2 regions of the Clostridioides sp. LIBA-2809 genome follow, and region 1 is predicted to be linked to the other one. Evidence: riboswitches for the same ligand, from Rfam matches in the RefSeq annotation. Region 1 holds a riboswitch; the other holds the start of a gene.
The links. Region 1 has a riboswitch for cobalamin ahead of ACTG44_RS02220 (energy-coupling factor ABC transporter permease). Riboswitches for the same ligand answer to the same signal wherever they lie in the genome.
Positions count from the first base shown of each region.

Region 2: another riboswitch for cobalamin. It lies ahead of ACTG44_RS16720 (ABC transporter substrate-binding protein); the one in region 1 lies ahead of ACTG44_RS02220 (energy-coupling factor ABC transporter permease).

Region 1 is NZ_CP197004.1:393,468-396,685, reverse strand. Features, by position in the region: gene cbiQ (cobalt ECF transporter T component CbiQ) at 1-69, opposite strand, end outside; gene ACTG44_RS02225 (energy-coupling factor ABC transporter substrate-binding protein) at 72-356, opposite strand; gene ACTG44_RS02220 (energy-coupling factor ABC transporter permease) at 346-1,098, opposite strand; cobalamin riboswitch at 1,283-1,475, opposite strand; gene ACTG44_RS02215 (vWA domain-containing protein) at 1,608-3,218, opposite strand, start outside.
Region 2 is NZ_CP197004.1:3,524,093-3,527,310, reverse strand. Features, by position in the region: gene ACTG44_RS16730 (fumarylacetoacetate hydrolase family protein) at 1-367, shown strand, start outside; gene ACTG44_RS16725 (dihydrodipicolinate synthase family protein) at 449-1,342, shown strand; cobalamin riboswitch at 1,480-1,664, shown strand; gene ACTG44_RS16720 (ABC transporter substrate-binding protein) at 1,893-3,023, shown strand; gene ACTG44_RS16715 (FecCD family ABC transporter permease) at 3,096-3,218, shown strand, end outside.

The sequences.
Region 1 (3,218 bases):
GGCTACTTTTTTATTTGGATTTACTTTACTTAATCTATTTGTATATGCATATTTATCAATTATAAGCATAATTAGCTTCTCTTTCCTTTTTGAACACCTAATATGTACCCTATTACACCAGCACCTAATGCTGCTTGTGCAGAGAATAATAAACTTTCTATTTCTCCACTTGGTGGCTCATATGGGCTACTAAACCATGGTTCATAATCTGGATTTATTTTAGTAATTTCACTTTCAGCTTCACCATCTGCTCCTCCATATTCAGCACCTGAGTTAACAAGTAATGGGAATATAATAAGAGCCACTACTAATAAAAGTAGTAATATATTAGTTTTCGTTTTTGTTTTAGCACTCATTAGCTTTAACTCCTTTATCATTATTTTCTAGTATGCTTTTTTCTCCATTTTCTGTAACTAAGTTATATACAATTACAGTAAGTATACCTTCTGCTATTGCTATTGGTATTTGAGTCATAAAGAAAATTCCTAAAAACTTAATTGCTGAAGCCATCACTCCACCTGATGGGTCTGGAAAAGCCAGTGCTAACTGTATCGAAGTTATCGTATATGTAGCCAAATCTCCTATTGCTGCTGCAAGAAATACTGGTATTGCATTATTTCCGTCTTTTTTCTTTAATGCTTTAAATATTAAGAATGATATAATTGGTCCTATAATAGCCATTGAAAAAGCATTAGCTCCTAAAGTAGTTATTCCTCCATGCGCTAATAGTAATGCTTGGAATATTAAAACTATAGTTCCAAGAACAAACATTACACTTGGTCCAAACATTATTGCTCCAAGACCTACTCCAGTAGGATGTGAACAACTTCCTGTTACTGAAGGTATTTTTAGTGCTGACAACACAAATACAAATGCTCCACATAGTGCTAATAATACTTTCTTTTTAGGGTCTTGCTTTACTATTTTTCCTATCGATTTTAGTCCTACTAAGAAAAATGGTATAAATATAACTCCCCATGCTATAGACCATTTTACTGGTAAGTACCCTTCCATTATGTGCATTGCATTTGATGTAACTGGAGTTAAAATGATTAACATAAGTGCAGCTATAACCCCTAATTTGATATTTTGTTTCATTTTACTATCCCCTCTCTCCCTTTTCTAATAATTAAAATATAAATAATACATGTCTGATTTATTTTAAAAATAAAAAAGCCTAACTCGATGGTTAGGCTTCTAATTTTTGACAATCCAAATACAAACACATAAAATAAACATATCTGTATAATTATTATAAGAAACTTTCTCCATCCCCGAAGAAATTACTTTAATATTTTAGGCAGGTCTCCTGACTTAGCTTCTTCCTACTCCTCTTCCTTCCCATGAAATATAAAAATATATCATCATAGTGGCTAACAAAAGTTTCGTCTGCATCACAGTAGCGGGGGCTGTAAAGGAATTTAACCTTTTTCCCTATTAATCTTGCTTGAAGAACCTATAATATTATATATTTAATTTTTAAATTATTCTTAAATCATTTTCTATATAAATCATTGTATACCTTTTCTGTGAAAATTTCTACATTTTTTACAGATTTTATTTGTTTTTATATTTTTATGTATATAAATTATTTTTTACAACTTTAATTAATTTCTAATTATCTTCTTCAAATACATTGAAACCACATCAGAAAATCTAGTTATATCTTTTGAATATATAAAATCATTTCCATATATTAATCTTTCAGCTTCAAGCTCTGATTCTTTCCCTGTAAATACTCCTAATACCAATATATTTTGTTTTCTAGCCTTTCTTACTTCATTTGCTGTATCTCTCAAACCAATTATACCTCTATAAGCTTTTTCTCCTCTTAAGGTTCTCTCACTATTTTTTCCTATCTTTACATCATTTGGTCTTCCATCACTAAGAACTATCAAAATTTTATTTTCTTCATCTCTATTTATTAGACCACTACATATGGATTTTATAGCTAAACCATCTCTATTATTACCCGCACAAAAGTATTCAAAGATATTTTCACTATTTTTTAAACTATCATCATAATCTTTAAATCTTTTTAATATTGTATAGTCTAAAAAACTAGAGAATCCCATAACTCTATTTGGTATACCAACTTCTGTTAGAGCATTTGCTATTATATAAGCCTGAATTGCTACATTTCCTTGATTTCTACTTTGAGAACCACTTGCATCCAATAATATATCAATAACATATTTCCCTTTTTCATTTTCTATATCTTTATAAAATATTTTATTATTATTACTTCTACCCACTCTCCAAGCTCTATTTGCTAATATAGTGCCACAATCAGAGTACACTCTAGTTTTAGCATTTTCTTCTATTAAAATTCTAGCTAAACTTTCTTTTAATCTTTTTATCTGCTGTCTATACATTCTAGCATGTTCTCTAAATTTTCCTAAATTATTTTCTTTTTGTCTTGTTACATATTTTAGTTGGAATACATTATTACACTCACTTCTAAGAACTCCATCCGTAAAGTGGATTCTACACCCTTCATGAACATTTCTACAGTTTTGTGTTTCAATCTTCTTAATTTCACCTTTACTCAAATAAGTTTTTCCATAATAATGTTCTATCTTTGAATATATTTTATTTGCAGTCTCTTCATCAACATATATAACTCTATCTGCTGAATTACTAGATTGAGAATCTTCAAAATCTCCCACTCCTTCTACAAGCATAGATGAAGATATAGAATCTATATCACTTTCAATAATATTTTCTTCTTCTTCACTATAAAGTTCTTCATACATAAAGTCAGCAAATGTATCAAAGTTTACTTCAACATCTTTTACATTATTTTCATCATATGTAGAACTACTTTCTTCTCCATTTAATATATATTCAAAATAAGTTAAATATATAACATCTAATGCTTTTAAAATCTCCATAATATCTTGATTTGTATCTACATTCCTTATGTCATTAACTATTCTTCTAGTCAAACTGTCTAATGCTGGATGCTTGTCCATATTATAAAGTACAAATGCATATTTAATTTTATCCATAATATTGTCGTTGTGTATTTTGGTAAAACGTGAAACAATATCTTTATAAGCATTTCTTCTTATATCTTCTATTCCTGGCCTATCTTTAATGGCTTTTTCTTCAACTATTGTATTTAATATAACTTGAATTAGACCCAATATAATATCTTTCTCATATCCTTTTCTAATTCTATTTGTAAGATATTTTTTAACTATATCCCAATCTAC
Region 2 (3,218 bases), 1.2 Mb from region 1:
TTCTGCTAGAAAGTTACAAAAAGAGCATGTTCAATGGTTTAGAGGAAAGGGATTAGATACATTTACATCTTTAGGGCCATGTATCGTACATAAAAGTGCAATTTCTTTTCCTGTAAAACTTAAGGTATGCAGTAGAGTAAATGGTGAAGAAAGACAAAATTCTAATACAAGGTTATTCATATCAGACATTTCAGACATAGTTTCAGAACTTTCAAAAGGTATGACTTTAGAGGCTGGAGATATTATAGCTACTGGTACACCTTCTGGAGTTGGTATGGGTTTTTCACCTCCTCGATATATGAGTAGTGGAGATGTAATTGAATGTGAGGTTGAAAGTATTGGAATTTTAAGAAATTACATTAAGTAAATGTTTTAATATAGGTAATGTTAAGGCAGAACCTGAATGTATTAAATGAACATATTAAAATAAATTTTAGGAGTTTAAATTATGAAAGCAGAATTTTTGACACCAGTGGTTACAATATTTGATGAAGAAGGAAATTTAGATAAAGAAGGAAATAAGAAAGTCTATGACCATCTTATAGATGGAGGAGTAGATGGCCTAGTTGTAATGGGAAGTACTGGAGAGTTCTTTAATATGTCTATGGATATGCAAAAAGAACTTATAGATTTAGTAATTAATCATGTTAATAAGAGAGTAAAAGTGTTTATAGGTACAAGCCGTATGAGTATAAAAGAGTCTATAGAGCTTTCAAATTATGCACATAATAGTGGAGCAGATGGAGTTATGATAATAAGCCCTTATTATTTCTCTCTTGATGATGACAGTATTGAGTTGTTTTATAGCGAAATAGCTAAAAATACAGAAGCTGAAATATATCTATATAATTATCCAGATAGAACTGGTTATGATTTGAGTCCAGAACTTACATTAAGACTTGTAAGAAAGCATAAAAATATAGTTGGTTATAAGGATACAGTAACTTTGATGGGACACACTAGAGATTTAATAAATACTATGAAAGCAGAGTTTCCAGATTTTAAGATATATAGTGGTTATGATGAAAACTTTATACATAATCTAATGTCTGGAGGAGCAGGTTGTATAGGAGGTCTATCAAATTTAATTCCAGAAGTTTGTTCAAAATGGGCAGAAGCTTATAATAATAGAGATATGGATAAGGTTATAGAAATTCAAAAATATATAAATAAAGCTATGGATTTTTATTTAATAACAAACCCATTTATACCAGCAATGAAAAAAGCAATGAATATTAGAGGCTTACAAGTGAGTGATTATATGACTGCACCTTTTATAAAGCCAAATGAAAATCAAGTATATGAGATTAAAAAATTAATGAATGAATTAAATATATGTTAACTGGTTAATTAGATATATAGTAAAAAACGAAGAGTGTTTTAAACTGATTTTTATAGTCATTTTAAACACTCTTTTTTTATATGTTAAATCAACCTTGCAAAGTGGTCAACAATAAACTACAATTATGTTAATAAAAATTAAATAAAATGATACTAGGGTACTATATTAGTTTAATAGGGAAAGTGATGTAAGTTCACTACAACCCCCGCTACTGTATACGGATACGAAATCAAAATCCACTGAGATTTATATGAAAAGTTTTGGGAAGGACGATAGAGGAAAAGCCGTGAGTCAGGAGACCTGCCCAGTATTACATAGGTTCAATTTAGGGTGGAAATTGTAATTTATAATAAAATGAAATATCAATTCATTTTTTGTAAAATTGATATATAAACTTCTCCTTTCTAAATTAGGAGAAGTTTTTTATTTTATTAAAAGGTTATAATTATTAAAGATGACTTTAATATAGTTCTAATGAGATATATTTTAAAAGTATATGTTATTAGAATTTTTAACCACTTATAAAAAATAAAATATTGGAGTGAAAGAGATGAAATTTAAAGTAAATGTTTTAAAGCAATTTTTTCTAAGTATTATGATAGTTATTTTAGTAGGAGGTCTTATAGGATGTAGTAAAAATGATAAAGAGAATGCACAAGTTAGTAGTGGTAAGAAGTTAGAATTAAAATATGCAAGTGGGTTTAGTGTTGAAGACTTAGAGGATGGAATTAAAAAAGTAACTGATGGAGATAAAAGAGAACTAATTTTAATCCCTAAAAAAATTGAAGTTCCTGAAAAGTATAAAAATGCTAATATAGTTAGAACACCTGTAGATAATGTCTTAATAGCATCTACAACACAAGCCTGTTCTCTAAGAACAATAGGTGAGCTAGATAGCATAAAAGCAGTAACAACAGAGGAACAGTATTGGACTATCAAAGAAATTAAAGATTTGATGAAGGACGGAAAGATACATTATGTTGGTTCAAACTTAGCACCAGATTATGAAAAAATAGTAGATTTAAACCCTGATTTAACTATAGTTAGTAGTGGTTTATCAGAAGCTGATACAAAATTTATTGATAAACTAAAAGAATTAGGACTTAACTATGTTGTAGATAATGAATATAAAGAGCAAAATCCATTTGGAAGAATGGAATGGACAAGCTTAATAGCTGCATTTTATGATAAAGAAGATATAGCCACTAGTGAATTAAATAAGACAGTACAAAAGATAGAAGAAGTAAGTAAAAAAATAAAAAACAAAAACAAGCCTAAGGTAGTATGGGCATCTGTATATGAAGGAAATGCTTATGTAGCACCTAAAGATTCATATGTAGATAATATGATAAGAATGGCTGGTGGAATAAATGCATGTGCTTCAATGGATTCAAATGAAGGAAGAGTGAGTATTGAACAACTACATGAAGTTGCAAAGGATGCAGATATATTTGTATACTCATCAAGCTCAGATTATGCACCAAACTTAGAGTCTATAAAATCTAGTGCACCTGTATTGGCTGATTTGGATGTTGTAAAAAATGGTAACTTGTGGGTATTTGCTCCAGATTATTATCAATCAGTAGATAAGACTGATGAATTAATAGTAGATTTAGTTGAGATGTTTCATCCAGGAGCTACAGGTGAAAAAATTAAACATTATATAAATTATGATAAATAATATATAATACGACACTAAAAGATGAGTTTTATGGATTTTAGTTAATATAGATTTGTTAAGAGGGGTATATAAATGGATTTTATCAATAAAATGAGAATAAAGAATACTACAATATTTATAGGACTAATTATAGGCATGATACTTACTTTTTTAGTGTGTGTAGCATTTGGCTCTGTAAAAATTGAGTTTAAAGAA